DNA from 3 places in the Streptomyces sp. NPDC001231 genome. Region 3 is predicted to be linked to each of the others. Evidence: riboswitches for the same ligand, from Rfam matches in the RefSeq annotation. Region 3 holds a riboswitch; each other region holds the start of a gene.
The links. Region 3 has a riboswitch for S-adenosylmethionine ahead of thrC (threonine synthase). Riboswitches for the same ligand answer to the same signal wherever they lie in the genome.
Positions count from the first base shown of each region.

Region 1: another riboswitch for S-adenosylmethionine. It lies ahead of ACFY3J_RS38020 (hypothetical protein); the one in region 3 lies ahead of thrC (threonine synthase).
Region 2: another riboswitch for S-adenosylmethionine. It lies ahead of ACFY3J_RS24600 (aminotransferase class V-fold PLP-dependent enzyme); the one in region 3 lies ahead of thrC (threonine synthase).

Region 1 covers NZ_JBIAXS010000057.1:13,452-23,603, reverse strand. The annotation lists gene ACFY3J_RS38020 (hypothetical protein) at 166-1,227, opposite strand; SAM riboswitch class IV at 1,284-1,393, opposite strand; gene ACFY3J_RS38015 (DUF3293 domain-containing protein) at 1,589-2,392, shown strand; gene ACFY3J_RS38010 (hypothetical protein) at 2,457-3,074, opposite strand; gene ACFY3J_RS38005 (IS110 family transposase) at 4,600-5,607, opposite strand; gene ACFY3J_RS38000 (IS110 family transposase) at 5,932-7,122, shown strand; gene ACFY3J_RS37995 (DUF262 domain-containing protein) at 7,393-9,975, opposite strand.
Region 2 covers NZ_JBIAXS010000021.1:29,211-39,362, reverse strand. The annotation lists gene ACFY3J_RS24635 (Ig-like domain-containing protein) at 1-24, shown strand, start outside; gene ACFY3J_RS24630 (hypothetical protein) at 117-518, opposite strand; gene ACFY3J_RS24625 (heme-copper oxidase subunit III) at 731-1,342, shown strand; gene ACFY3J_RS24620 (c-type cytochrome) at 1,404-2,213, shown strand; gene ACFY3J_RS24615 (Rieske 2Fe-2S domain-containing protein) at 2,210-3,277, shown strand; gene ACFY3J_RS24610 (cytochrome bc complex cytochrome b subunit) at 3,274-4,911, shown strand; gene trpD (anthranilate phosphoribosyltransferase) at 5,058-6,122, shown strand; SAM riboswitch class IV at 6,208-6,324, shown strand; gene ACFY3J_RS24600 (aminotransferase class V-fold PLP-dependent enzyme) at 6,489-7,865, shown strand; gene ACFY3J_RS24595 (Lrp/AsnC family transcriptional regulator) at 7,892-8,173, opposite strand; gene ACFY3J_RS24590 (rhomboid family intramembrane serine protease) at 8,170-8,922, opposite strand; gene ACFY3J_RS24585 (hypothetical protein) at 9,077-9,316, shown strand; gene ACFY3J_RS24580 (NYN domain-containing protein) at 9,391-10,152, shown strand, end outside.
Region 3 covers NZ_JBIAXS010000007.1:117,371-127,522, reverse strand. The annotation lists gene ACFY3J_RS11015 (MFS transporter) at 1-862, opposite strand, end outside; gene ACFY3J_RS11010 (NADH:flavin oxidoreductase) at 1,130-2,272, opposite strand; gene groL (chaperonin GroEL) at 2,473-4,095, opposite strand; gene ACFY3J_RS11000 (cold-shock protein) at 4,477-4,680, opposite strand; gene ACFY3J_RS10995 (MoaD/ThiS family protein) at 5,111-5,386, opposite strand; gene thrC (threonine synthase) at 5,383-6,666, opposite strand; SAM riboswitch class I at 6,685-6,854, opposite strand; gene ACFY3J_RS10985 (glucosyl-3-phosphoglycerate synthase) at 6,985-7,956, shown strand; gene ACFY3J_RS10980 (trehalose-6-phosphate synthase) at 8,040-9,470, shown strand; gene otsB (trehalose-phosphatase) at 9,597-10,152, opposite strand, start outside.

The sequences.
Region 1 (10,152 bases), on a different contig from region 3:
TGAGATTGACCGCGGTTTGCCTCTGCCGTGTTGGGCTGCCCCGGCCCGTTGGTGGTGGTGCTGTGCCAGGAGTGTGGACTCGGGCGGCAGCTGCTCGCCCTCTTCGTCCTTCGGCTGGAAGGAAACAACAGGCACAGGACACCGCAGCCTGGGGCCGTCAGTCGATCACAGCTCGGCCAGAGGCACGTGGCAGCGTGTCCAGTGGACGGTCCAGTCGCCATCGAGCGTGGTGTAGCCGGCCTCCCGCACCCGCTCCGTCGCTTGCTCCAGGTGGCTCCGCAGTTCTTCGAGACTGCCTCTGCCCGGCTCCTCACTGCCAGGATCCAACCCCAGCTGGAGGTACATGACGTGGTCCTCTCCCCGGTGCTCCGCGATGAACTCGACGGTGTAGCCGTTGCTGCCCTGGCTGTAGATGCACACATAGTGCTGCGTGATCTCGTCCGGATCGAAGCCGTACTGCTCGAACACCTCAATGGTCCCGTTCGGCGGGTTCGTGACGTCACACACGCTGGAGGACCACCGGATCTGCCATTGGCCGTCCGGGGTCCATCCCTCCATTTCCAGCCTTGCCTGAGCGAGTTCAGTGAGGGTGCTGAGCGTTTCGAACCAATCTCCGCCGGTGTACGAGGTGATTTCGCCACCCAGGTGATAGGCCGACTCCTTCCCCGTTCCTTCGGTGAAGTCGCCCACGACCGTCAGAACGCAGCCGTCATCCTGATACTCCACCTTCGCGTACCGCCGCTTGTCCTCCTCGTCTCCCCAGCGGTTGCCGGGCATGCCGGCACCGGTCCGGGCATCTGTTCCGTCAGCCTCCTCGCCCTCCGCGGATACCGGGTCCGGCTCCCGAGGCTCGACTGGTGCGAGCCGGCGAGGATTGAGGCAGACCGACTCCAACCAGGCCTCTCCGATAGGGCTGTTGGTCAGCGACTCGGGAACACGATCCTCCTGGCTGACGGCACGTGCCTGAAGGGGGCGGTCTGCGTTGCGATAGAAGGCGACGTCGAATCCGCTGTCGAGCCACTGGTCGAAGATCTCGTCAGTTCCTGGTCGGCCGAAGCCGCTCGCCTCGGCCGTGGAGAACAGCGCCCGGGCAGCATCTAGGCCGATCGTCACCAGGCCCGCGCGGCCCGGCTCTGCGACTGCGGACATGGCGGGTTCGGGTGTCGGCTCAGGCTTCTGGACCTGCAGCCTCATCGGCAATTCGGGGATCGCGTCGGAAACGGGCACGGGCGGTCAACCTTCCGGAGTCGATGGACCCCGGTAGTGCACGTCCGCACCCCGGTGATCTGCGGTTCCCCAACGCACCGCGCGCCGGGCTGGCCGTCACCCGGGGCATCCGCAGCGAGCGGGATGTCGTCCAGCAAGCCGGGACTTGACGCTGGAACTCGTGACCGGACGCGAAAGTAACACCTGTCCGGATTCTGCACAATGTGATCCACAATGCTTTGTCCCTTGACCGGTGTTGTGGCATCGTTCCGCTCGGTCACGACGCCGATAGCGCCGAGAATCTGCTCCCACGGCCCTGTGGGAGCGAGCACCGATCTCCCTGCCGGTGGGTAAGGGGGTCCTTCGTCCACAGGAGGCCCTCATGCAGGTCACTGACCCTGCGACCACACCCCCGAACTGGGAACTCTACCGGCGGACGGTCGTCGATATCCGATTCCCGGACCGGACGGTACGGGTCAGACCGCGTCCGCGGGGCACGGCCGACGGCCTTTTCCCCGAACTTCCGGAACCTGCCGGCACCGCCGCCCTCCACGTCGTCACGGCGTGCGACGCCCACGGCCGTCCCGCCCTCGACGAGGACAACGCCCGCGCTCAGGCCCTGCTCCTCGACGATCTCGACCGGCGAGGGCTCGCGTGGTGGCCCGCAGCGGGAGGTGATGCGCACGGCACGCACATCGAGCAGAGCGCCGCCGTCGCCGGCCTGAGCGACTCGGCGGCGCGTGAACTGGGTCGGTGCTTCGGCCAGGACGCGGTCTTCGCCTGGACCCCCGGCGCCTGGCGTCTGCTGTCCTGCGACGGCGGCGCGACGGACGTCCAAGGATGGATAGCGTTCACCAACAGGGGCGGGAGCTGGAGCTCCGTCACTTGGCCACCCGCCTCACGGACCCGCGACCGGCCGCCGAAGCCCGCGAACACGCACGCCGAAACAACAGGACCAGGACCAGGAACAGGAACAACGATGGGCATGCACCCCATGCGCACCCCAGACCGTTGCCCCCGATGCGGCAGGGTGCTCTCCGGTCCGCCCGTCGAGCGGGTCAGGGCCGACGGCTTCCCGGCGAAGGTGACGTATGAGACCGACCCCGTGTGCGGTGCGCGCTGGCACGTGTGGGACAAGACCTCCCCATTGCGCCACTTGGCCCGCCCCCATGTGGACGGCAAATGACCGGGTCGGCGGCAAAGGCTCGACTACACAGCGCTACTTGGCGGCAGCTTCGGCAGTACAGGGCCTACGCGGAGTGCCCGTTCGGCTCAGGCGCGGGGCGGGAGCGGAGGTAGCCGGGCAGGTGGCTGTCACAGCAGGCCCACTTGGTGCCGGACTTGTCGGTGACAGCGTACTTGGGCTCGTCGGTGCAGGGGTTGTTCTTGCTGCCTCCCCAGGTGCACCGCCGTCGGCTGTCATCACCGGGGAAGATATCGGGGTGGTGATCGTTGATCTCGACTGCGGCGGGGCGCTGGCCGGTTAGGTTCCCGACGGCGAGGATCTCCTTGGCGCCGAAGGCGCGGCTGACGCCTGAGGGGGTGAGGCCGGCGGCCTGGCCGAGGGTTTCCAGTGTGTGCGGGCGCGGGGTGACGTAGACCCGGCCGTAGGCCAGGAGCAGGCGAATCTGCTCATCGGCGGCCTTCTTGATCGCGACGAGGTCCTCAAGAGCGGCGAGGAGCGGATCGTAGTCCGGGCCGTGGTCTGCCGCTGCGGCTCCCAGTCTCCGGAGGAAGGCCACGCGGGGCCTCCACGCGTCGTCCACTGCGGCGCCGCGTGCGTGCGGAGGGGTTTGGTCGTCCTCGGGGAAGTGCGGCAGCGGCCAGCGGATGGCGAAGATGTCGTCCAGCAGTTCCTCTGAAGTCACGCTTGAAGAATGCACAAGATTTTGAGTGAGTACAAGAGATTTGCCGAAGGTAAGTTCTGGCGTGCTGGAGGCGGGGGTTGAGGAACATCCGCGTTTGGATCGTGCGCTAAGTCTCGATCAGTCCTGGTGGACAGCTGACGGGCAGTCGGTGCCCCGGGGAGGCGTGGAGACGTCCCACAGATAACACGCCAATATCACTATCGCCTGTCGGTAGCGCGGGTGAAGATGGTCCAGTGCCAGGAGTCCCCGCGGTAGTCGGTGTCGAACTCGTTCACCTCGATCCATCCTGCCTTCCATCGCCCTCGACCGTGATACTTCGCCCTGCATGAGCACTGGCAGTCGGGGCCTAATGCGTGACGGCAGGCGCCGTTGCACCTCTCGTACGGGTTGAACTCACGCCCAAGCATGATTACCTGGTTGTAGCGCAGCAGGTGTCGAGCCAGCTCGAGGAAGTGACGGGTAGGCACACTCCAGCAGCCCCGCTTCTCGTTCCACCTGAGGCCGTGTGTGCTGGGCAGGAAGCGGCCGATGAAGCGCTGCTGTTCGCCTCGGGTCTTGCCCGGGAGCCACACGTCCGCCGGGCCCGAGCCGGGAAGCATGACGGCCACGTAGCGGCGACCTTCGTGCATGGGGAGCAATTCCGGCGCTGGAACTGGGTCGTCGTCGTAGGGGTTCATGGCGCGGCGGGCAGCGTCGTGGGCGGCCCGAAGGCGCTGGCGGCGGCGGTTGGCCCTCCCTGCCCGTTCGAGCTGGTAGCGCTCGAGCTCTTCGCCCTTCAGCCAGCGGACGTTCGTGGACGCGCGGTAGGACCCAGGACACGGGGAAGAAGAGAAACCCTCTCTCCAATGCAGGACGATGATCCCGCTCCGCAGTTCGACGATCTGACGGCAGCGACCGCATATGGGTGCGGTATTCAAGATGCCCGACCTTCCGGCACGGCGGAAGTGGCCAGCCACCCCCTAGTGTCGCCCAGATATACCAACGCGGGGTCCGGCGTGAAAAGACCCACCCCCGGTAGAGCGGCGGCCAGCGTGACCGTCCGGAGATGCACGTGCACTCACCCGGCAGCCCGCCAACGGGGCTGAACCGGAGCCTTCACGGCAGCCTCGCGGACGGCAGCGCGCTCCGAGCAGCATCGTCCCACCCATGAGGGCCGGGCCTGTCAAGCGTAGAAGTGACCCCGGCCTGCGGCTTTTTGTTCTTAGCCGAGGTGCTTTCCATGGTGGGTCTTCCTCGTGCTTGTGGCAGGGCCGACGAGCGGCAGCCCTGAGTCGGGGGCGAGGAAGCGTCACCAATGTTCAGGGATTAGGTCGTTGACGCCCCCGATGCGCTGATGGCCTGGCGGAGTGAGCTCACATCCACCCATTCGGCGTCTGGCCGGGTGGGCCGGCGCCATGACCGTGGTTGGTTCGGGGATCCGGGCTGCTCAGTCAGGTCATCGAGCACGAGCGACAGCCCGTCTCATGGGAAGATGCGAGCGGACCCGGAGTCTGCGACCACCCCTGGCGGTTGTCGTCGGCTGGTGTCATCGAGTCCCCTGCCGGACGTGTTGCGCCTGGACCGCGCGCAGCAGGTGGTATGCGTGGGTGAGCAGACGGCGGGCGATCGCGGTGGTGGCGATCTTCTTGCCACGGCGCCGGGCGAGGCGCTGGTAGGAGGCGGCGAACTCCGGAGACCGCTTGGCGGTCCGGGCGGCCTCACACAAGATCCACCGCAGCCAGTCCGAACCCTGCTTGGAGATGTGGCCGTGCGGGACCGTCATATCCGAGCTGCGGACCGTCGGGGTGAGCCCCGCCCACGCGGCGAGCTTGCGGGCGGAGGGGAAACGGCTGACGTCACCGATCTCGGCCACGATGACCAGGGCGGTGAGCGTACCCACCCCCGGCAGCTGGGTGAGGGTTTTGACCCGCGGATCACCACGGGCGTGCGCGACCAGCTGCTGGTCCAGGGCGTCGATCGGCTTTTTGAGGGCGTCCATCAGGACCAGAAGATCGTCGACCACGCGGCGCGAGGCGTCCGGCAGGTCCAAGCCGTCGAGCCAGACCCGTCCCGGAGTGGTGAAGTAGCTGCCGGAGCGGTCACAGCCATAGTCCGCCAGGACGGCATGGACACGGTTGCGCAGCAGCGTGCGCAGACGCACCAGCTGGCAGCGGTGGCGCAGTAGAGCCCGTTGCTGGCGCACCCCCAGCGGGGCGATCCACGCCTCCGGCAGCAGATCCGCACGCAGCAGATGGGCGAGGGTCGCCGCGTCGACCTTGTCGTTCTTCAGCCGCGCGGAGGCGATGGCCTTGCACCGCAGCGGGTGCACCAGGTGCGGCTCGAAGCCGTAGTCCTCCAGCAGTTCCACCAGCCAGCCCCAGCCGTAGGCGGCCTCGAAGGCCACCGGGGCTCCGATCGGAAGATCCCCGATCACCGAGAGCACCGTCTCGACCCCGTTGGGCACGTTCCGATTCACCTGCACCGCACCATCATGATCAACGACCGCGATCTGCGAGCGCTTGCGGTGCACGTCGATGCCGACGTAGACCGACATTGAGGGCCTCCTTTCCGAGCACGTATGGGGTCCCGGAACCAGAATCCACCGGGCTGTGCGGGGAAGGGGGCCCGGCCCTCATAGAGTCCTACCTTCTTGAACGGGTTGGACGGGCCAGTCGTAAGGTCCAGAGGCCCAGAGACACCGGGTATGGCTCTCATAGGGTTGCCCGCGATGGTTCACCTGACCTGGCCGCCCGGCGTCTCACGACGACCCGGCCACTAATTAGGAGCTGCGGGCCCCTGCGGGTGCATCGCTGTGTAGGACCACGTCGGCGCGGTCGTTGTCGGCACGCACGTGTACATCGAACGACCGGAGGAACCCATGGCCCGAATCTGGGCGGGGACGGACATCGGCAAGACCCACCACCACGCCGTGGTGCTGGACAGCGAAGGCAACCGACTGCTGTCCCGGCGGGTGCTGAACGACGAGCCGGAACTGCTGGCCCTGATCGCCGACGTCCTGGCCCTGGACGAGGACGTCGTCTGGGCGGTCGACGTCGCCGACGGCATGGCCGCCCTGTGGGTCAATACCCTGCTCAACCACGGCCAGCAGCTCGTCTACATACCCGGCCTCGCGGTCAACCGGGCCTCCGCCGGCTACCGGGGCACCGGCAAGACCGACGCCAAGGACGCCACCGTCATCGCCGACCAGGCCCGGATGCGCCGCGACCTGACCATCCTGCGACCAGAGGACGAGCAGGTCGTCGAGCTGCGCGTCCTCACCAACCGGCGGGCCGACCTCGTTGCCGACCGCACCCGGAAGATCAACCGTCTGCGCGGCCAACTCTCCAGCATCTTCCCCGCGTTGGAACGAGAGCTGGAGCTGGGCAACCTCGGCCCACTGACCCTGCTGAGCGGCTACCAGACCCCGGCCGCCCTGCGCCGACTCGGCCGCAGGCGTCTGGAGACCTGGCTGCGCAACCGCAAGGTCCGCGGCGCCGAAGCCCTGGCCGTCGCCGCCCTGGACGCGGCCGAGCGTCAGTACACCGCCCTGCCCGGGGAACAGATCACCGCCCAAGTGGTCCGCACCCTGGCCAAGGAGGTCCTGGAGCTGAGCGAGGAGATCGCCCAGATCGACAAGCTCATCGAGGCCCGGTTCCGCGCCCACGACCTCGCCAAGGTCATCGGCAGCATGCCCGGCATCGGGCCGCTGCTGGGCGCGGAGTTCCTGGCCGCCACCGCCGGCGACCTTCGCCGCTTCGGCACCCCCGACCGGCTGGCCAGCCTCGCCGGCGTCGCTCCCGTGCCCCGCGACTCCGGCCGCGTCAGCGGCAATCTGCACCGGCCCCGCCGCTACGACCGCGGACTGCAGCGCGTCTTCTACACCTCCGCGCTCATCAGCATCCGCACCTGCGACGCCTCTCGCCGGTTCTATGAACGCAAGCGCGCCGAGGGCAAGCGGCACACCCAGGCCGTCCTCGCCCTGGCCCGGCGACGCGTGAACGTCCTGTGGGCCCTGATCCGTGACGGACGGTGCTACGACCCCGCCGTCCCCGTCACCTCTGCGGCTTGACAACCTCATTAGGAGGTCAGGTCAGTGATATCCGTTGTTTTCGCGGCGGATGATATGGCGACCCCCTCAGGCCCGCGACGAACCCGGACCATGCGGCTCCGAGCGCATGCGAGTTGGGTACCGATGCGTTCCTTGTTTCCCACGACCGCGCGGGGCGCGCACGCCGCACGCCATGCCACCGGGAGCCGGTGCAGACGGCGAATCCGGGCGGTCTCTTGCCGCCCGGACGTATCCAGCCGCTCCCTTACCACAGCTTGGCTGCAGCCTGTCTCAGGACGTGCTCCGCTCCTCCCAGCGGTCCCGGAACCACGTCAGCGTCTCGGCGAGGAGTACGCGGTTGCAGTCCTTCTCCAAGATGGACAGCCGGATGTTGGGGCGCAGCTCCAGCTTGCCCTCCGGGATGTCGACGCCGTCCAATGCGTTGAAACGCGCGAGGAGTGCGGCGCGCAGGGCGCGGTCGGTGAACGGCTCACGCGCGGCGAGGTACTGGAACATCACCTCCGCCGTGCCTCCGCGCCCGGTACCGGGGTAGAACGTCAGCGGCCAGATGCCGCGGCCGGGTCCGCCCGCTTCGCCGAGCATGAGGAACGCACTGGTGGTGACGCGCCCCGCGCCGTGGCCGATCCAGCCGCCGAGTCCCTCCCAGTGGGCGAAGAGCGCGCGTACCGCTTCGACGGTTTCAGGGGAGTCGTCCGCAGTGAGCTGGCGGAAGAACCGTTCGGCGCGGGTCTCCTCGCCCGGTGCCACCACGGTGCTGTCCTCAGCGGTGTTCTCGCCGTCCGTCTCGTCGTCGTCCGTGCCGGCGAGTAGTGCGGCGAGATCGTCGGCGGTGAGTCGCTGGGCCGGGTCGGCGGCTCCGGTGGCCGTGAAGCGGACGCCGTCGGTGGCCAGCCGGGCGCGGACGTCGTCGCTCCCGGCGTCCTGGGGCGCCGCCCACCGGAATCCGTCGGAGACCTTGCCCTCGGAGGTGAGGACCCGGTACGCGTACGCCACTCCGGGAGTGTTGGCCAGGTGGTTGCCCACGGCCTGGGCGCCGGAGCCGAGGAAGGCGGCCAGGTCGCCGTAGGAGGTCCAGGTGCCGTGGGGGAGCGCCGCGAGGACCTGGTGGGCCAGCTGCCAGTCCCGGCTGCGCTCCGCGCGGCCCACTCCGCGCAGCGGGGCCGGCCACAGCGCGATCGCACGGTCGGCGAGTTCGTCGGCGCGGGCGCGGATCTCCTTCGCGCCCCAGCGCTCGGTGGCGGCGATGCGGCGGTTCATCTCCAGGTGGCTGCCCTGCAGCAAGTCCTGCTTGCGCTCGAAGGGGTGGTTCGACAGCTCCGAGTTGACCGCGGTGAGTGTCAGGTTCCCGAGCGTGTGCTGCAACCGGGAGTGCAGGTCTTCCGCGCTTTCTCCGTCGGCCACGTCCTCGCTCAACATCCGGATCCACTCGTTGCCGGGCGACTGCGGCATGACGTGCTCGATGGTGAGCTGGGCGGCGGCGAAGTCCACCGGTTCGGGATGTTCGTAGCTCTCCTCCAGCCGCTGCAGCACCATCTTGCGCTGGTGCCAGCGCCCGTACTGGTAGAAGGGCGCCGTTCGGATCTTCTCGCGCAGCTCTTCGTCGTCGGGCCAGAAGCGGTTGTTGGCGGAGAGGAGCTGGTGCAGGCCGTCGGCGACCGGCATGTCGAGCGGGAGCTGTCCGGGCACGGCCTGGAAGATCCTGTTGAGGTTGTTCGTCGGTACCCGGCAGATCATCCGGCGTACCAGGAAGCTCTCGATGTACGACATCGCGCGGGCCGTGTCCGCGGAGTCGAGCTCTCCGCGCTCGCGCTGGTCGAACAACAGTATGAGTGCGGGGTAGGTGACCTGGGCCTGCCAGGTGTCCAGACGGTGCAGATGGGCGCGGACCGCCGTGTCCGGCTCTTCTTCGGGGTGGAGCAGCCGGCGGAAGAGAGCGCCGCGACGGTGCAGCTCCTTGATGTACGCCTCGATCTCCTCTTCGCTCACCTCTCCGCGTTCGAAGCGCTGCTGCTGAGCCGCGTACAGGTCCTGACGGCGCACCCGGTCGTCCCCGTCGAGCACCAGCTGCAGCCACATGAGCTGTTCGAGCTCGTCGTTGCTCAGACTGTCCTGCAGGGGCAGCCAGTAGGTCTCGTAGACGTGCTCCCCGCGGGTGGGGAGCCGCATGAACAGGTAGTTGCGCAGCAGATCGGCCTGGCTGAGCTTGAGGCCGGTGTTGTTGAGGGACTCGAAGATGCGGTGCACGTTGTCCCCGCGCTCGGCGGTCACCGCCACCAGCGTGAGCCGGGAGGTGATGGCCTGCTCGATGCGGAACACGTCCTGCGGGGCTGCCGGGTCGGCCGCCTCGACGAGCTTGCGGCGGAAGAAGGCATAGGCCGTGGCGACACTTCCGCCGACGGTCTGCTCCGCGCGCGGCCCTCGGACGTGCGCGGCGAACTGCGGCCGGTCGGCCTGGGTCGGCAGCAGCCGGAAGTGGTCGTTGCCGCTTTTGCGCTTGTTGATCAGGTATTCCTCGTCGATGCGCTCTGCCTCGTCCGGCTCGGCGTCCGCGATGTGATCGCGGACTGCGGCCAGGGCGAGGGAGAGCGTGGTCAGCCGCTGCTGACCGTCGACGACAAGCCAGCGGGGGAACGTCGCCTCGTTCTGCGGGGATGGCGCGAGCACGACGGAACCAAGGAAGTGCGTGCTTGCCTTCTCCTCGGACCCCAGCAGCTCCGCCTGCTCCAAGATGTCACTCCACAGCTGTCCCAGCTGCTTCTCCGTCCAGGAATACGTCCGCTGATAGAGAGGCACCTGGAACTGCTGGGCCCTCCCCTGCACGAGATCAGCGAACAGCGTCTCCTTCGCCTGCATCGTGTCCCCCTCGGCGATCGGTCCGGTCGTGGCGTGGGAACGACCATAGGGCTTCCCACCGACAGCCACGATCCCTTCAGCCCTCGTCCAGGCATGTACGCCCTGCGGTGGTTCATCGAGGATGTGTGGGGCCAGCGAGCTCGGCCTCACCTTCTATCTGATCGCCAGCGAAGCCGG
Region 2 (10,152 bases), on a different contig from region 3:
CGGCTGACCCCGCAGAGCGTCTGAGACGCGGGACGGCAGGACCCGGACGGGGGCACGGACGGCCCGCGGCCGCACAGGACGGGGCCGGGCCGTCCGCCGGGCCCCGTCCGAGTGCCTCAGACGCCGCTCAGCGCCTTCTTGCGCAGCAGGGAGGCCAGAGCGGCGGCGAACTCCACCGGTTCCACCGGAAGCGTGACCGCGGCGTCCGCCCGGCTCCACGTGGCCAGCCACGCGTCCTGCGGCCGCCCGATGAGCAGCAGCACCGGTGGGCAGTTGAAGACCTCGTCCTTGATCTGCCGACACATCCCCATGCCGCCCATGGGCACGGCCTCGCCGTCCAGGACACAGACGTCGATGCCGCCCCGGTCCAGCTCCTTGAGGACCGCGGCGGGCGTGGCGCACTCCAGGAACTCCACCACGGGGGCGTCCGGAGCCGGCCGGCGGCCGCTCGCCAGCCGCACCTGCTCCCGGGTGTTGGCGTCGTCGCTGTAGACCAGCACCGTGGCGGTCGCCTGCATTGTTCCTCCGCGTCGTTGGTCGGGAAAACCCCGTCGGGAACTGTCGGGAACTTCCGGGTACCGATGGCGCGGATGCTACCCCCTTCAACTCCTGGTAGACAGCGGTCGGAACAGCCCTTCGAGGGGGCCGTTCGGGCAAGGCACACCCCCGGGACACTCCGAACGGCACCCCCCGGGGTGAGGGCGGGATAAGCGACCGACATAATGTCGGCGTGGCGACAGCAACGACAGTAGAAACCGGGCACGCGCACCCGTCGGTCAATCGACCGAACCTCACCAGCGTCGGAACCATCATCTGGTTGAGTTCCGAGCTGATGTTCTTCGCGGCCCTCTTCGCGATGTACTTCACCCTGCGCTCGGTGACGGGTCCGGCGTATTGGAAGGAGATGGCGGGCGCTCTGAACGTCCCCTTCTCGTCGGTGAACACCACGATCCTGGTGCTCTCCTCACTCACCTGCCAGCTCGGCGTCTTCGCCGCCGAGCGCGGTGACGTGAAGAAGCTCAGGGGCTGGTTCATCGTCACCTTCATCATGGGTGCGATCTTCATCGGCGGTCAGATCTTCGAGTACACCGAGCTGGTGAAGCACGAGGGGATCTCCCTGTCCTCGGACCCGTACGGCTCGGTGTTCTACCTGACCACCGGCTTCCACGGGCTGCATGTGACGGGCGGTCTCATCGCCTTCCTGCTGGTCCTCGGCCGCACCTACGCGGCCAGGAGGTTCACCCATGAGCAGGCGACCGCGGCCATCGTCGTGTCCTACTACTGGCACTTCGTCGATGTCGTCTGGATCGGACTCTTCGCCACGATCTACCTGATCAAGTAGCCGACGAACCGATCCAAGTCCGCAAGCATCGACGCAGAAGATCCTGACACCGGGGTAATCCGTGAAAAAGCTCTCCGCACGACGACGCCATCCGCTGGCGGCGGTCGTCGTCCTACTCTTCGCGCTGGCGGCCACTGGGGGGCTGTACACCGCGTTCGCGCCCGCGAGCAAGGCGAAGGCCGAGGACACCGCCCAGTCCCTCACCATCGAGGAGGGCAGGAAGCTCTACCTGGTCGGCTGCGCCAGCTGCCACGGCACCGGTGGGCAGGGCACCACTGACGGTCCCAGCCTGGTGGGTGTGGGCGCGGCGGCGGTCGACTTCCAGGTGGGCACCGGCCGTATGCCGGCCCAGCAGCCGGGCGCGCAGGTCCCGCGCAAGAAGGTCATCTACAACCAGGCCGAGATCGACCAGCTCGCCGCGTACATCGCGTCCCTGGGTGCTGGTCCCAACGTGCCGACGAAGAACCAGTACAGCCCCGAGGGCGCGGATGCCGCCAAGGGCGGTGAGCTGTTCCGCACCAACTGCGCCCAGTGCCACAACTTCACCGGCAAGGGCGGTGCGCTGACGCACGGCAAGTACGCCCCGGACCTCACGGGTGTGAGCAACAAGCACATCTACGAGGCCATGCAGACCGGCCCGCAGAACATGCCTTCCTTCCCCGACACGCTGCTGACGGAGAAGAACAAGAAGGAGATCATCGCGTACCTCGACGCGGTCAACGGTGAAGAGACCACGACCCCGGGCGGCAACGAACTGGGCGGCCTCGGACCGGTCGCTGAGGGTCTGTTCGCCTGGATCTTCGGGCTGGGTGCCCTTGTCGCGGTCGCCGTCTGGGTCGCCGCTCGGACCGCAAAGGCCAAGAAGTCATGAGTAGCCAAGACATTCCTGAAGAGAACCTGCCCGCAGCGCAGGCAACCCACGAGCCCGGGCGCGGCGCGGTCTCCGTGGCGGACGAGCGGAACCCGTTCGCCGACCCGGGCCTGCCGCCCCACGAGCACCGGATCCAGGACATCGACGAGCGGGCCGCCAAGCGGTCGGAGCGCACCGTCGCCCTGATGTTCACGGTGTCGATGCTGGCCACCATCGGCTTCATCGCCTCGTACGTGGCGATCCCGCACGACAAGTCGATCTTCGTCTTCACGCTCGGGCGCATCAACGCGCTCAACTTCGCGCTCGGCCTGACGCTGGGCGTGGCGCTGTTCGCGATCGGCGCGGGCGCGGTCCACTGGGCCCGCACCCTGATGTCCGACGTCGAGGTCGCCGACGAGCGTCACCCGATCGCGGCGTCCCCCGACGTCCGTGCCAAGGTCCACGCGGACTTCAAGCAGGGCGCCAAGGAGTCGGCGATCGGCCGTCGCAAGCTGATCCGCAACACGATGCTCGGCGCGCTCACGCTGGTGCCGCTGTCCGGCGTCATGCTGCTGCGCGACCTCGGCCCGCTGCCCGGGACCAGCCTGCGGCACACGCTGTGGGCCAAGGGCAAGCGCCTGGTCAACATGAACACCAACCTGCCGCTGCGCCCCGAGGACGTCACGGTCGGCTCGCTCACCTTCGCGATGCCCGACGGGCTGAAGGAGACGGACGAGGACTTCCAGAACGAGATCGCCAAGGCGGCCCTGATGATCATCCGGCTCGAGCCGGCCGACATCAAGGACAAGCGCGAGCTCGACTGGGGCCACGAGGGCATCGTCGCCTTCTCGAAGATCTGCACCCACGTGGGTTGCCCGATCTCCCTGTACGAGCAGCAGACGCACCACGCGCTGTGCCCGTGCCACCAGTCCACCTTCGACCTCTCCGACGGTGCCCGAGTGATCTTCGGCCCCGCCGGCCACGCTCTGCCGCAGCTGCGTATCGGCGTGGACAGCGAGGGTTACCTCCAGGCGCTCGGCGACTTCGCGGAGCCTGTCGGTCCTGCATTCTGGGAGCGCGGATGAGTACATCAGCAGCCAACGAGTCCCGCTCTCGCGGGCAGGCACCGGCCGGCGAGAGGCTCGCCGACTGGGCCGATGGCAGGCTCGGGATCTACTCCCTGGCCAAGGCCAACATGCGCAAGATCTTCCCCGACCACTGGTCGTTCATGTTGGGCGAGGTCTGCCTCTACAGCTTCATCATCATCATCCTCACGGGTGTGTACCTGACGCTGTTCTTCCACCCCTCGATGAGCGAGGTGGTGTACAACGGGGCGTACGTCCCGATGCAGGGACAGCTGGTCAGTGAGGCCTTCAACTCGACCATGCACATCTCTTTCGAGGTGCGCGGTGGTCTGCTCATCCGGCAGATCCACCACTGGGCCGCGTTGATCTTCCTCGCCGGCATGTTCGTGCACATGATGCGCGTGTTCTTCACCGGCGCGTTCCGCAAGCCGCGTGAGATCAACTGGCTGTTCGGCTTCCTGCTGTTCGCCCTGGGCATGTTCACCGGCTTCACCGGTTACTCGCTCCCGGACGACCTGCTCTCCGGCACCGGTGTCCGCTTCACGCAGGGTGCGATCCTGTCCATGCCGATCGTCGGCACGTACATCTCGTACTTCCTCTTCGGCGGCGAGTTCCCCGGTCACGACTTCGTGGCGCGGTTCTACTCGATCCACATCCTGCTGCTGCCGGGCATCATGCTGGGCCTGGTGGTCGCCCACCTGATCCTGGTCTTCTACCACAAGCACACGCAGTTCGCGGGCCCCGGCAAGAGCAACAAGAACGTCGTCGGCATGCCGTTGCTGCCGGTGTACATGGCCAAGGCCGGAGGCTTCTTCTTCCTGGTCTTCGGTGTGCTCGCGATCATCGCGGCGCTCTTCGAGATCAACGCGATCTGGGTGATCGGCCCGTACCGTCCGGACCAGGTGTCCACCGGCGCCCAGCCCGACTGGTACATGGGCTTCGCCGAGGGCCTTGTCCGCTTCATGCCGGGCTGGGAGGTCAACTTCTGGGGCCACACGCTCGTCCTGGGCGTGTTCATCCCGCTGGTCCTCTTCGGCCTGGTCCTGGCGGCGCTGGCGGTCTACCCGTTCATCGAGTCCTGGATCACCGGCGACAAGCGCGAGCACCACATCCTGGACCGCCCGCGCAACGCCCCGACGCGTACCGCATTCGGTGTCGCCTGGATCACGATGTACATGATCACGCTGGTCGGCGGCGGCAACGACCTGTGGGCCACGCACTTCCACCTGTCGATCAACGCGGTCACCTGGTTCGTCCGGATCGGCTTCTTCGTCGGACCGATCATCGCGTTCGTCGCCACCAAGCGGATCTGCCTCGGCCTCCAGCGCCGCGACAAGGAGAAGGTGCTGCACGGTCGCGAGACCGGCATCATCAAGCGCCTGCCGCACGGTGAGTTCATCGAGGTCCACGAGCCGCTCAGCCAGGAGCAGCTCTACACGCTCACGGCGCACGACCAGTACGAGCCGGCGGAGATCGGCCCGGCGGTCGACGAGAACGGCGTCGAGCGCAAGATCAAGGGCTCGCAGAAGCTGCGCGCCAAGCTCAGCAACGCGTACTACGGCGAGGACAACCAGATCCCGAAGCCGACCGTCGAGGAGTACAAGGAGATCACGAGCGGCCACGGCCACCACTGATCACTGACCGCTGAGCGTCGCCACGCCACGGTCGAAGGGCCCCGTCCGATCCCCGGACGGGGCCCTTCGCCATGCCCGGGGCTGGATAGGGTGGACCTGTTCGAGACTCGCGTCCCGCATACGGGACACCGACCCAGGAGCGGCATATGAACGCTGTGACCCCCGCTGGAGGCAACACCGCGGCGGGCCGCTCCTGGCCCGCCCTGCTGAACGGCCTGCTGGATGGCCGGAACCTCACCGCCGACGAGACCGCCTGGGCGATGGACCTGATCATGCGCGGCGAGGCGACCGACGCGCAGATCGCCGGGTTCGTGGTGGCCCTGCGGGCCAAGGGCGAGACGGTGGAGGAGATCACCGGCCTGGTCCGGACGATGTACGAGCACGCCAATGTGATCGAGGTGCCCGGCGAGACCGTCGACATCGTCGGCACCGGCGGCGACGGCGCCAAGACCGTGAACATCTCCACCATGTCCTCGATCGTCGTGGCCGGTACGGGCGCCGGCGTCGTCAAGCACGGCAACCGGGCCGCGTCCTCCGCCTCCGGGGCCTCCGACGTACTGGAGAAGCTCGGCGTCAATCTGGAGCTGACGCCGCGGCGGGTGGCCGAGGTCGCGCAGGAGGCCGGAATCACCTTCTGCTTCGCGATCAAGTTCCATCCGGCGCTGCGCCACGCGGGCGCCGCCCGCGGCCAGTTGGCCATCCGCACGGTCTTCAACGTGCTGGGCCCGCTGACCAACCCGGCCAGGGTGCGGGCCCAGGCCGTCGGGGTCGCGGACCCGCGCATGGCACCGGTCGTCGCCGGTGTCTTCGCCGAGCGCGGCCACTCCTCCCTGGTCTTCCGGGGCGACGACGGCCTCGACGAGCTCACCACGACCGCCACCTCGCAGGTCTGGATCGTCCGGGACGGCAAGGTGACCCAGGAGCGCTTCGACCCGCGGGACGTCGGCATCGAACTGGTGCCCGTGGAGGCGCTGAGGGGCGGTGACGCCTCGTACAACGCCGAGGTGGCCCGGCGCCTGCTGGACGGAGAGAAGGGGCCCGTACGGGACGCCGTCCTGCTGAACTCCGCGGCGGCGCTGGTGGCTCTGCGGCCGGGCCCGGGCACCCTCGTCGAACAGATCCGGGCCGGGATGGACCGCGCGGCGGAGTCGATCGACTCCGGGTCCGCCAAGCACACGCTGGAGCGCTGGGTGGCCGTCAGCAACGCCTGATACCCGAACCTCCCGTCGCAAGGCGCAGTCCACGATCCGGACTGCGCCTTGCGCGTGGAAGATCGTGTGGCAGGATGCTGAACCAGGTCATGAGTGACAGCCATGTGGCCCCGGCCGGCTGTCCGGCAACCCTCCGTCCGTGGCGGGGTGCCCCGGGTGAAGACCAGGCCGTAGGCAGCGAGGTCTACGGCAAGCGCGGACCCCTCGCGTCACCAGGGGTCCTGGTCGTACGAGGGAGCCTCCCGTGAGCAAGCGAATGCGTTAGGGCGTAGAGCCCCGCCTCCGCATCACCCTTTCCCCCCTTCTCCACGCTTGAGCCGTGCCCGCTCGCGTGGTGATTTCGCCTGCTTTCACGGGAGTTCGCCCATGTCCGTTTCCGCCGACCCCACCGTCGCCGTCGCCGCCGACCAGTCCGTCCGTGCCCCGCTGCCCGTGCTGGGCCGGGACGTCACCGTTCCGCTCGTCACCGGCGGGGAGGTCACCTACGCGGCGCTCGACTACGCGGCCAGCGCGCCCGCCCTCCAGCGCGTCTGGGACGACGTGGCGGCGTACGCGCCGTACTACGGCAGCGTCCACCGCGGCGCCGGCTACCTCTCCCAGCTCTCCACCGACCTGTTCGAGAACGCCCGGAAGACGGTCGCGGAGTTCCTGGACTGCCGTGCGGAGGACCAGGTGGTCTTCACCCGGTCCACCACCGACTCCCTCAACCTGCTCGCCCGCGCGCTGCCCGCGGACTGCGAGGTCTTCGTCTTCGAGACCGAGCACCACGCCTCGCTGCTTCCGTGGCGGGACGCGCGGGTGACCTGCCTCGACGCCCCGCGCACCCCGGAGCGGGCCGTGGCGACCCTGGAGCGGGCCCTCGCCGGCCGCGACCCCCACGGCCCTGCCCTGGTCTGCGTCACCGGCGCCTCCAACGTCACCGGCGAGCTGTGGCCCGTACGGGAGCTGGCCGCCGCCGCCCACGCGCACGGCGCCCGGATCGTCCTGGACGCCGCCCAGCTCGCCCCGCACCACCCGGTGTCCGTCCGCGACCTCGACGTCGACTGGGTCGCCTTCTCCGGCCACAAGCTGTACGCCCCCTTCGGCTCCGGCGTCCTGGCCGGCCGCGCCGACTGGCTGCGCGAGGCCGAGCCGTACCTCGCGGGCGGCGGCGCGAGCCGTACGGTGGCGCGGCGCGCCGACGGCTCCGTGGACGTGCGGTGGCACGAGTCGTCCGCCCGCCACGAGGCCGGGTCCCCGAACGTCATCGGCGCCTACGCCGTCGCCTCGGCCTGCACGGCGCTGACCGAGGCCGGTTTCGGCGACCTCGTCGCGCGTGAGCGGTACCTGATCCGCAAGGTGCGGGCGGGTCTCGCCGAGGTGCCCGAGGTCAGGGTGCTGTCCCTGTTCGGCGACGACGCCCCGCGGGTCGGCGTGATCTCCTTCGTCGTGGCGGGCTGGAACAGCTCCCACTTCGCAGCCGCCCTCTCCGCCGAGTACGGCATCGGCGTCCGCGACGGCCTCTTCTGCGCCCACCCCCTGGTCCGCACCCTGCTGGGCGGCGATCCGCAGAGCCAGGGCGAGTGCGGTGCGCCCGAGGCCGCCCCGGGCGAGAAGTCCCTCAACGCCATCCGCGTGAGCTTCGGCGCGGGCACGCCCGACGAGCACGTGGACCGCTTCGTGGCGGCGGTGCGGGAGCTGGTCAGGGACGGCGCGAAGTGGACGTACCGCACGGAGGACGGCCGCTGCGTGCCCGCGGTGTGATCCGCCCGCTCAGGAGCCCGGGGCGGTCAGGAGTCCAGCCCGATGGCGAACGCCGCCTCCAGGTCGTGCTGCGAGTAGGTGCGGAAGGCCACGTGCGTGTCCGTCCCCTCGACGCCCGGGATCTTGCTGATCCGCCCCGGGATGACCTCCGCCAGGTCCTCGTGCTGCCGCACCCGGACCATGGCGATCAGGTCGTACGTGCCGGTGACGGAGAAGACCTCGCTGACCGAGTCCAGTGAGGCGATCCGCTCGGCGATCTCGGGGATCCGGTCCACGCTGGTCTTGATGAGGACGATCGCGGTGATCACGGCTGGTTCTCTCCCTCGGGGGCCGGAGCAGGGGCGGCCTTCACTCTAGTCTTCCGTCCGAACCAGGCCCACGCGCAGGCGAAGCCCAGGGCGAAGCCCACCACATGGGCCAGGTAGGCGACCTGCGGCCCCTCGGCGGCGCGCCCTGCGGCCAGCCACTGGAGGGCCGCCCAGAAGGGCAGCACCACCCACGCGGGAAAGCGCAGCGGCAGGAAGAACAGGAACGGGAAGAGACTGGTCACCCGGGCGCTGGGGAAGAGGTAGAGAAAGGCGCCGAGGACCGCCGAGATCGCGCCCGAGGCCCCGACCAGGCTCTGCCCGGAGGCGGCGTTGGCGGCCGCGTAGCCCACCAGGGCCAGGTAGCCGCAGCCGACGTAGAACAGCGTGAAGCGGACGCGGCCCATGCGCTCCTCGGTCATCGCCCCGAAGACGTAGAGGAAGAGCATGTTGCCGAGCAGGTGCACCCAGCTGCCGTGCACGAACAGGGCCGTCGCGGGGGTGAGGGCGGCCCGGAGCGAGCCGGTGAACAAATCGGCGGGGATCACGCCCCACCGCCGGAAGTAGGCCCGCTGGGCGAGCAGCAGCGCGTCCCCCGTGCCGTAGGAGGGATTGAGGCCTGCCGCCGGGCCGGCCACGAAGATCAGACAGCACAGGACGATCAGGGCGCACGTCACCGGCGCCTGCATGCTCCGTACCGCCCTGGCCGCCCTGATCGTCCGGGCGGCCACCGTGTGCCTGTTGCCGATCATGTGCACAGAGCATGGCGTAACCGGACGCAAGCGCACAGACCGCCTCGCCGCCATGGACGGACCGGCGCCGAGTCGCCGCCAGGCCGTAGGGTTACGTGCCACACGCCCAGGGAAGCTGGCGCGTCACGGACACAGAAGGAAGCGAACAGTCACGATGACGGTTCCCCTGCCGACCGCCACGACCCGGTGGCGTTGCACCCTGTGCGGCAATCTCACCCGTTTCGACGTGACCCGCTCGTCGAAGGTCGTCGAGTACGTCCACCTCGACCTGGCCGGAGAGCCGCAGGTCGAGGAGCGCGAGGTGGTCAGTGAGACGATCGAGTCGGTGCGTTGCCGCTGGTGCAACGCCGTGGACCAGGTGGAACTCGTGGACAGGCCGGGCGTCGGCTCCTGAGCGGAGCGGGCCCGCACAGGCGACCCCCGCGGGGGTCCGCGAAGCACAGAGGCGTAGAGGCATTGGGGTGACGGATGGTGGAGACACAAGGCGGGGGGCCGGGCGACGGCGCCGCCGAGGTGCTCGACCGTCCCCTGCCCGACGGAGTGCGCCGCCGGGTCGTCCAGATCGTCTCCGACTCCTTCGGCACGCTGACGTTCGCCGAGCTGCCGGCGCAGCTGCGGCAGTACGCCCGGTTCACTCCCAGCCGCCGGGCGAAGTTCGCGGGCAACGCGATGGCTGCCGCGCTGGAGACCGATCCGCTGTTCCGCCAGCGCATCGGCGAGAAGTTCAAAGAGGACCAGCCGGAGCTGTCGGGTGCCCTCGACTCCGGCACGCCGCCCCCGGCCGCGGATCCGCTCGACGTGGCGGCCGCGGCCTATGTACTGCGCCCGTCGGGCTGGGTGAAGCTGGTCGCCGCCGCGGGCGAGGAGGCCCAGCGGGCGGACGCCGAGCGCGCCGACGAGGAGAGCCGCGCCGAACTGGAGCGGCTGCGCGCCGAGCTGGCGGCGGCCCGCGAGCAGAGCCGCGCCGACACCGAGCGGCTGCGGGCCGAGCTGGACGCCGCCAGGAAAGAGACCGAGTCGCTGCACCGCAAGCTGCGGGCCGCGCACAGCGACGTCAAGCGCGGTGAGGCCGCGCTGCGCAAAGCGCGGGGCGACATCGAGGCCATGCGCGCCGAGGGGCAGGCGCAGGTGTCGTCCGCCGAGAGCGAGGCCCGGCGGCTCAAGGCACGGCTGGGGGAGGCGGAGGCCGCGCTGGAGGCCGCCCGCAGGGCGGCCCGCGAGGGGCGCAGC
Region 3 (10,152 bases):
ACATCGCGAAGCCGATGGCCACCGAGGCGAGGTTGGTCACCAGCACCTGGCGGCGGGCCGTGGTGCGCAGATCCACCAGGGGCGCATCGACGCGCAGTTCGAACAGGCCCCAGGCGACCAGCACCACGACCGCCGCCGCGAACAGGCCGAGGGTCGTGCCGCTGCCCCAGCCCCAGTCGGCGCCCTTGGAGATCGCCAGCAGCAGGCAGACCAGGCCCACCGCCATACCGACCGCGCCGGGAAGGTCGAAGCGGCCGCCGGTGCGCACAGCCGACTCCGGCACGAAGCCCAGCACCAGCACCGCCGCCACGACGCCCAGGCCGGCCGAGACCCAGAACAGCATGTGCCAGTCGAGGTTCTCGGCGATCAGCGCGGCGGCGGGCAGCCCGAGGGCGCCGCCGACGCCGAGCGAGGCGCTGATCATCGCGGTCGCCGAACCGAGCCGCTCGGCGGGCAGTTCGTCGCGCATGATGCTGATGCCGAGCGGGATGACACCGGAGGCGAGGCCCTGCAGGGCGCGGCCGACGATCAACGGCGTGAGGGAGTCGCTCAGCGCGGCCGTGACCGAGCCGGCCACCAGCATGGCCAGGCTCAGCAGGAGCATGCGGCGCTTGCCGTACATGTCGCCGAGGCGGCCCATGACCGGGGTGGCCACGGCCGCGGCGAGCAGCGTGGCGGTGACGGCCCAGACGGTGTCCGACGCCGAGGCGTGCAGGAGCTGGGGCAGCTCGGGAATGATCGGGATCACGAGGGTCTGCATCAGCGAGACCACGATGCCGCCGAAGGCGAGTACGGCCACGACGGCGTTGGGCCGGGGCGCGGATTGCCCGGCCGTGGCGGGCCGGGCGAGTGCGTCGGACATGAAGGAAGGTCTCCGTCGGAGAGCGGGTGTACTTGACTCAGGCAACTTTAATTGGAATTGATTGACTTAAGCAAGCGAAATCCCGTCAGGAAGACCCACCGGACGAAGACCCGCCCCGGACCCGGCAGGCGAAGACCCGGCAGACAGAGGGGCGGCAGGCAGAGGGGCGGCAGGCAGAGGGGCGGCGCCCGCCCTCCGGCAGCCACCGCCCCCACATCCGGGTCCGAGCCCCCGGGCCCGGCCCGGCTCAGCTCGGTTCAGCTCAGCTCAGCTCAGCGTCTTCAGCGCCGCCGCGTCGTACGGCTTCAGCTCCTCGAAGCGGCCGCCGAGCACCTTCGCCGCCCACTCGGGGTCGTGGAGCAGCGCGCGGCCCACGGCCACCAGGTCGAACTCGTCGCGCTCCAGCCGGTCCAGCAGGTTGTCGAGGCTGCCGACCTCCGCGCCCTCGCCCTGGAACGCCTTGATGAAGTCGCCGTCCAGACCCACCGAGCCGACGGTGATGACCTGCTTGCCCGTCAGCTTCTTCGTCCAGCCCGCGAGGTTGAGGTCCGATCCCTCGAACTCCGGCAGCCAGTAGCGGCGCGTGGAGGCGTGGAAGACGTCCACTCCGGCCGCCGCGAGCGGCGACAGGATCGCCTCCAGTTCCTCGGGGGTCTCCGCCAGGCGGGCGTCGTAGGCCTCCTGCTTCCACTGCGAGTAGCGGAAGAGGACCGGGAAGGCGGGCGAGACGGACTCGCGCACCGCCGCCACGATCTCGGCGGCGAACTTCGTACGGGCCACCGGATCGCCGCCGTAGGCGTCGGTACGGCGGTTGGTGCCCGCCCAGAGGAACTGGTCGAGCAGATAGCCGTGGGCGCCGTGCAGCTCCACACCGTCGAAACCGAGGCGCTCCGCGGCGGCGGCCGCCTCGGCGAACGCGCCGATGACGTCGTCCAGGTCCGTCCGCGTCATCGCCCTGCCGGTGACCTCGGACTCGCCGACGCGCAGCCCGGAGGGGCCCACCGCGGGCGCGTCCGGGAACGGCTGCTGGCCCGGCCGGCGCACCATGCCGATGTGCCACAGCTGCGGCACGATCGTGCCGCCCGCCGCGTGTACGGCCTCGGCCACCTTGGCCCAGCCCGCGAGCTGCTCCTCGCCGTGGAAGCGCGGCACGCGGTCGCTCTGCCCGGCCGAGTCGTGCCCCACGTAGGTGCCCTCGGTGACGATCAGACCGACGCCCGCGGCGGCGCGGCGGGCGTAGTACGACAGCACGTCCTCGCCGGGGACGCCGTCCGGCGAGAACATCCGGGTCATCGGCGCCATCACGATCCGGTTGGGGACGGTGAGGCCGTTCAGAGTGACGGGACGGGAGAGGATCCCGGCCGCGCGGGAGGCGGATCCGGAAGCGGACTCGGAGGCGGTGGAGGTCACGTGGGGGGGCTCCTCGGAATCGTGGTCGGTACCGGCCGGCGCGCACACGCGTCAGCCGGGCACCGGCGTCAACTGCCCGGCCTGTCACGGCATTCCGCCGATCCACTCCTGTGACCCGGAACACGCCCGAGGGCGGCACCCCCTGTCTCCAGGGAGTGCCGCCCTCGGTACGTGAAGGACGGATCCGATCCTCGAGGGGATCAGAAGTCCATGTCACCGCCCGGCATGCCGCCGCCGGCCGGCGCGGCGGCCTTCTCCGGCTTGTCGGCGATGACGGCCTCGGTGGTGAGGAACAGCGCGGCGATGGAGGCGGCGTTCTGCAGCGCGGAACGGGTCACCTTCGCCGGGTCGATGATGCCCTCGGCGACCAGGTCGACGTACTCACCGGTCGCGGCGTTCAGGCCGTGGCCCGGGGTGAGGTTGCGGACCTTCTCCACCACGACGCCGCCCTCGAGGCCGGCGTTGACGGCGATCTGCTTGAGCGGGGCCTCCAGGGCGAGCTTCACGGCCTGCGCGCCGGTCGCCTCGTCACCCTCGAGCTCCAGCTTCTCGAAGACGTTGGTGGTCTGGAGCAGGGCCACGCCACCACCGGCGACGATGCCCTCCTCGACGGCCGCCTTGGCGTTGCGCACGGCGTCCTCGATGCGGTGCTTGCGCTCCTTGAGCTCCACCTCGGTGGCGGCACCGGCCTTGATGACCGCGACACCGCCGGCGAGCTTCGCCAGGCGCTCCTGCAGCTTCTCGCGGTCGTAGTCCGAGTCGCTGTTCTCGATCTCGGCGCGGATCTGGTTGACCCGGCCGTTGACCTGGTCGGAGGAGCCGGCGCCGTCGACGATGGTGGTCTCGTCCTTGGTGATGACGACCTTGCGGGCGCGGCCCAGGAGGTCCAGGGTCGCGTTCTCCAGCTTGAGGCCGACCTCCTCGGAGATGACCTCGCCGCCCGTGAGGATGGCGATGTCGCCGAGCATGGCCTTGCGGCGGTCACCGAAGCCCGGGGCCTTGACGGCGACGGACTTGAAGGTGCCGCGGATCTTGTTGACGACCAGGGTCGACAGGGCCTCGCCCTCGACGTCCTCGGCGATGATCAGCAGCGGCTTGCCCGACTGCATGACCTTCTCCAGGAGCGGGAGCAGGTCCTTGACCGAGGAGATCTTGGAGTTGGCGATGAGGATGTACGGGTCCTCGAGCGACGCCTCCATGCGCTCCATGTCGGTCGCGAAGTAGGCGGAGATGTAGCCCTTGTCGAAGCGCATGCCCTCGGTGAGCTCGAGCTCCAGACCGAAGGTCTGCGACTCCTCGACGGTGATGACGCCTTCCTTGCCGACCTTGTCCATGGCCTCGGCGATGAGCTCGCCGATCTGGGTGTCGGCGGCGGAGATGGAGGCGGTGGAGGCGATCTGCTCCTTGGTCTCGACCTCCTTGGCCTGGTCGAGCAGGGCGGCGGAGACGGCCTCGACGGCCTTCTCGATACCGCGCTTCAGGGCCATCGGGTTGGCACCGGCGGCGACGTTGCGCAGGCCTTCCTTGACCAGGGCCTGGGCGAGAACGGTCGCGGTGGTCGTACCGTCACCGGCGACGTCGTCCGTCTTCTTGGCGACTTCCTTGACCAGCTCGGCGCCGATCTTCTCGTACGGGTCCTCGAGCTCGATCTCCTTGGCGATGGAGACACCGTCGTTGGTGATCGTGGGGGCACCCCACTTCTTCTCGAGGACGACGTTGCGGCCCTTGGGGCCGAGGGTCACCTTGACGGCGTCCGCGAGCTGGTTCATGCCGCGCTCGAGGCCTCGCCGCGCCTCCTCGTCGAACGCGATGATCTTGGCCATGTGAAGTGGTCCTCCCAGGACTGGGGGTGATTACTTCGGACCGCGCCCGCGCCCGCGACGGACGGCCCCGACCGGAGGTTCCTTGCCCCACCCGGCCCGTGGCCTCACCGACCCGGTCCTTCGTTGTCACTCTCACCTTCAGAGTGCTAACGCCAATGATTAGCACTCGACCCCTCCGAGTGCAAGCGCCTTCGGGGCGTCGGCGGGGCACTCAGCCGGGCGCGAACACGGGTGTGCCGGGCCGTGCGAGCGCGCGGTGCGCGGACCCGGGCGTGCCGACCGCCGACGGTGAGGTGCGCCGACACAGCGAAGGGCCCGCACCCCGGCAGCGGAGGTGCGGGCCCTTCTGTAGAAGAACGTCGCTTGCGGTGGTCGCGCGATTCAGGCCGTGACGCGGACCATGTCGGCCTGCGGACCCTTCTGGCCCTGCGAGATCTCGAACTCGACCCGCTGACCCTCTTCCAGCGAGCGGTAGCCGTCCATCTGGATCGCGCTGTAGTGGACGAAAACGTCCGCACCACCGTCGACCGCGATGAAGCCGTACCCCTTCTCCGCGTTGAACCACTTGACGGTGCCCTGAGCCATGCCTAACTCCCCTATTACTGGCCCTTGCACAGATCCACACTTCGCGGACCCGGGTCAGACCTCACCCCCCGTGGATCGGGGGCGTGCGCCGGAACGCGTCGACCGCGGCTGAATGTATCTGTCCAACTGCCGTCTGCAACAGGTCAATCGGACGAGAAATCTGGACGTACGCGGTCCGGAATATAGGGAGAATTCGCGTGAATTCAGGGCAAGTCGGGCCCCGCAAACAAGGCAAATGCCGCAAAAGGCCCGCAGACTTTGGCTACTTCTTGCCGGGCCCGCGGCAAGAATCCGTGGCCCCGGATTCGAAGTTCGGGGGCGCGTTCCCCAACTCTACCGCGCTCAACCACACAGAATTGCCCCCTCCGCTTCTCTCGCGGAGGGGGCAATTCGACGAACTCTGCGTGACCAGGATTACCGAAGGTAATGATCAGCCGCCGGCGACCGCCGGGATGATCGAGACGCCCGCGCCGTCCGGGGTGACCGTCTCGAGGCCCTGCTCGAACCGGACGTCGTCGTCGTTGACGTACACGTTGACGAAGCGGCGCAGCTTGCCCTGGTCGTCCAGGACCCGTGCCGCGATGCCCGTGTGGTTCTTCTCCAGGTCCGAGATGACCTCGGACAGGGTCGCGCCCTCGGCGCTCACCTCGGCCCGGCCGCCGGTGTAGGTGCGCAGGATGGTGGGGATACGAACGGTCACGCTCATGCCAGGCCAGCCTCTCGGAAGGAGTCCAGGGTCGGACGGATCGTCGCGGTCAGGCCGGTGCCGGCCACCGCGTCCAGCGTCTTCAGCCCGTCGCCGGTGTTGAGGACGACGGTGGTCTTCGTCGGATCGAGGACACCGTCCTCGACCAGCTTCTTCGTCACGCCGACCGTCACACCGCCCGCCGTCTCGGCGAAGATGCCCTCGGTCCGCGCCAGCAGCTTGATGGCGTCGACGACCTGCTCGTCGGTCACGTCCTCCACCGCACCGCCGGTGCGGCGCGCGATGTCCAGGACGTACGGGCCGTCGGCCGGGTTGCCGATGGCCAGGGACTTGGCGATCGTGTTCGGCTTCTGCGGCCGCACGATGTCGTGACCGGCCTTGAAGGCGGTGGACACCGGCGAGCAGCCCTCGGCCTGGGCGCCGAAGATCTTGTACGGCTTGTCCTCGACCAGCCCCAGCTCGATCAGTTCCCGCAGGCCCTTGTCGACCTTGGTGAGCTGGGAGCCCGAGGCGATCGGGACGACGATCTGGTCCGGCAGCCGCCAGCCGAGCTGCTCGCAGATCTCGTACGCCAGCGTCTTGGAACCCTCGGCGTAGTACGGCCGCAGGTTGACGTTGACGAAGCCCCAGCCCTCGCCGGCCGGATCGCCGATCAGCTCGGAGCAGAAACGGTTCACGTCGTCGTAGTTGCCCTCGATGCCGACGAGTTCGCCGCCGTAGATCGCGGCCATCACGACCTTGCCCTGCTCCAGGTCGTGCGGGATGAACACGCAGGAGCGCAGTCCGGCGCGGGCGGCCGCGGCGCCGACGGCGCCGGCCAGGTTGCCGGTCGAGGAGCAGGAGAGAGTGGTGAAGCCGAAGGCGCGGGCCGCCTCCAGCGCCTGGGCGACCACGCGGTCCTTGAAGGAGTGCGTCGGGTTGCCGGAGTCGTCCTTCACGTACAGCCCGCCGGTCACCCCCAGTTCGCGGGCGAGACGGTCGGCCCGGACGAGCTTGGTCCAGCCCGGGTTCAGGTTCGGCTTGCCGGCGACGTCCGCGGGGACGGGCAGCAGCGGCGCGTAGCGCCAGATGTTCGCGGGGCCCGCTTCGATCCTCTTGCGCAGCTCCTCGGTGTCGTAGGCCGAGAAGTCGTAGGCGATCTCCAGCGGGCCGAAACACTCCTCGCAGGCGAAGACCGGGCCGAGGGGGACGCGGTGACCGCACTCGCGGCAGCTCAGCGCCGCGGCGGGGCCGAGGTCCACAGTGGAGTCGGTGCTGCTTACAACGGTCTGCACAGCCATGTGAGGCGAGGCCCTTTCTCCTCATCTTCCTCACGACGCATCTCGCCGTGAGACGGATTTGGCACCTTCCCTAGCCGGGAGCCTCGCGAAGACGATCGGCTGTGCTCGCACAGCAGTCGATACGAGAACCGGCTGGAGGGTTGCCGGGGCTTCATCGGGCCGTGTCCCTCTGCCCCTCTGGATGAGCTGTATTCGGTTGTGACGCGGAGGTGACCCCCGGCATGGGATGGTCGTCCGCGTTGTTCAGACTGTAACGGAAGGCCAGGACGGTTGAGTCAGTCGTCCGAAGCGCGAGACAACAGTGAGGAGCCGCTGACCGTGCTGGAAGAAGTCGAGCGCTGGCTGGCCACCCGCTCCTGGTCCGTGGCCGACCGGTCGCTCCACCAGATCCTGGCGGCGAAGCAGCGCACCGGCCAGTCGGTCTCCGTGGTGCTGCCCGCGCTGAACGAGGAGGCGACGGTCGGCGACATCGTCGCGGTGATCCGCCGCGACCTCGTGGAGCGGGCCCCGCTCGTCGACGAGATCGTCGTCGTCGACTCCGGCTCCACCGACCGCACCTTCGAGGTGGCCGCCGCCGCGGGCGCCCGGGTGGTGCGCCGCGACGAGATCCTGCCGCGCCTGCCGGCCGTGCCGGGCAAGGGCGAGGTCCTGTGGCGCTCCCTGCTCGTCACCCGCGGGGACGTCATCTGCTTCGTCGACGCCGATCTGCGGGAGTTCTCCTCCGACTTCGTCACCGGCATCGTGGGCCCGCTGCTCACCGAACGCGACGTCGACCTGGTCAAGGCGATGTACGACCGGCCCTTCTCCGTGCCCGGCGGGCACACCTCCGGACCCGCCGCGGCCGGGCAGGGCGGGCGGGTCACCGAGCTGATGGCGCGCCCGCTGCTCAACATGCACTGGCCGCAGCTGGCCGGCTTCGTGCAGCCGCTCGGCGGCGAGTACGCGGCCCGCCGCTCACTCCTCGAACAACTGCCCTTCCCGGTCGGCTACGGCGTCGAGCTGGGCATGCTGGTGGACGCGCTGCACCTGGTGGGCCTGGACGCGCTCGCCCAGGTCGACGTCGGGGTGCGCAGGCACCGGCACCAGGACGGACAGGCGCTCGGCCGGATGGCCGCCGCGATCTACCGCACCGCCCAGCTGCGCCTGGCCCGGGGCCACCTCGTGCGCCCCTGCCTCACCCAGTTCGTCCGCGGCGAGAACGGCTTCGAGCCGCGGACGTACCACGTGGACACGGAGGAGCGTCCGCCGATGGCCGAGATCGCGGAGTACGCGGCCCGGCAGGTGGCGTGAAACACCGGTACCGCCCGTCTTCCGCCGGCTACGAAGCGGAACCGTACGTTTGAGCGTTTCGGGGCCGGGCTAGGTTGAGGCGTATGGCTTCTACGCACGGTGCCGAGGTACTGGTCGCGTCCAATCGCGGCCCGGTTTCGTACGAGGTGCGCGAGAACGGCTCGCTCCACTCCCGGCGCGGAGGCGGAGGGCTGGTGTCCGGGCTCTCCGCGATCGGCCCGGAGGCGGACGCGGTGTGGGTGTGCGCCGCGCTGAGCGACGCCGACCGGGAGGCGGCGGGCCGCTTCGAGGGCGGGCGCCGGCTGCCGTCGGAGGCGACCGGCGGGCAGCAGGTGCGGATGCTCGACATCGACGCGAAGGTCTTCTCCGACGCCTACAACGGCATCGCCAACTCGGTGCTGTGGTTCGTCCACCACATGCTGTACCAGACGCCGCTGGAGCCGGTCTTCGACGCGGAGTTCCGGCGCCGCTGGAAGTCCTACGAGGCCTACAACCTGGCCTTCGCCGAGGCGCTGGCGGAGGAGGCGACCGAGGGGGCGGCCGTGGTGGTGCAGGACTACCACCTGACGCTCGTGCCGGGGATGCTGCGCGACTTCCGGCCCGATGTGCGCATCGGACACTTCTCGCACACGCCATGGGCGCCGGCGGACTACTTCCGGATCCTCCCCGACGACATCGCCGAGCAGGTGCTGCGCGGGATGCTGGGCGCGGACCGGCTGGGCTTCCTCACCCAGCGGTGGGCGGACGCGTTCGCCGGGTGCTGCGACGCGCTCGTCGGCGGGCTCGGGGGCACCCGGATCGGGGTGCACGGGCTGGGCGCGGACGCGGAGTTCCTGCGGGAGCGGTCGCACCGTGCCGACGTCGAGGAGCGGATGGCGGCGCTGCGCGGGGAGATCGGCACCGGACCGGACGGGCACCCGCGCCGGACGATCGTGCGGGTGGACCGGACCGAGCTGTCCAAGAACATCGTGCGGGGGCTGCACGCGTACCGGCAGCTGCTGGAGGACCGCCCGGAGTGGCGCGAGCGGGTGGTGCACGTGGCGTTCGCCTACCCCTCGCGGCAGGACCTCGCGGTGTACCGGGAGTACACGGAGCAGGTGCGGCGGGTGGCCGAGGAGATCAACGCGCGGTACGGGACGCCCGGTTGGACCCCGGTCCTGCTGCACGTGGAGGACGACTTCGCGCGGTCGCTCGCGGCGTACCGGATCGCCGACGTGGCACTGGTCAACCCCATCCGGGACGGGATGAACCTGGTCGCCAAGGAGGTGCCGGTCGTCTCCGACTCGGGGTGTGCGCTGGTGCTGTCGCGGGAGGCGGGGGCGTACGCGGAGCTGGGGGAGGACGCGGTCGTCGTCAATCCGTACGACGTGGTCGGGACGGCCGGGGCGCTGCACCGGGCGCTGAGCATGCCGGAGCACGAGCGGGCGGAGCGGACGAAGCGGCTGGCCGCCGCCGCGACCGCGCTGCCGCCCGCTCAGTGGTTCCTGGACCAGCTGGAGGAGCTGGGCGGCTGAGGGGCCTGATCCGGACGAGAGGGCCTAGGCGCAATGCCAGTGACTTAAGCGGCTACTGACGCTCCGGGCGAAGGCGTTTCCGCACGTCAGAGCCTCGAAGTGCTACATAAGTCATCGGTATTGGGCCTAGGCGAGGTGGTCCGCCAGGTTCCTCAGCAGTGCCACCACCCCGGCCGGGCCGTCCACCACCAGGTCGGCCTTCTCCGACACCTCCGTGACCTCCGTGCTGCCACTGCAGACCAGGACGCCCGGGACCCCGTCCGAGCGGAGTTCGCCGACCGCGGCGAAGGCCGGCAGGTCGCCCAGGTCGTCGCCCGCGTACAGGACCGACGTGGCGCCCAGGGCGCGGGCGCAGTCCAGGAGGGCGACGCCCTTGTCCATGCCCGGGGGACGCAGTTCGAGGACCATACGGCCGGGCTCGACGATCAGCCCGTGGCGGCCGGCCAGGCCGGCCAGGGGCTCGCGCAGCGCCTCGAACGCGGCCTGCGGGTCGTCCGCGCGACGGGTGTGGACGGCGACCGAGCGGCCCTTCTCCTCGATCCAGGTGCCGTGCCGGGCGCCGATCCGGTCGAGGAGGCCGGGCAGTTCGGCGCGGACCGCGGCGACACCGGGGTGCGGGGGCGGGGCGGTGACCGTGCCCGTGGCGGCGTCCCAGCGCTCGGCGCCGTAGTGGCCGAGGACG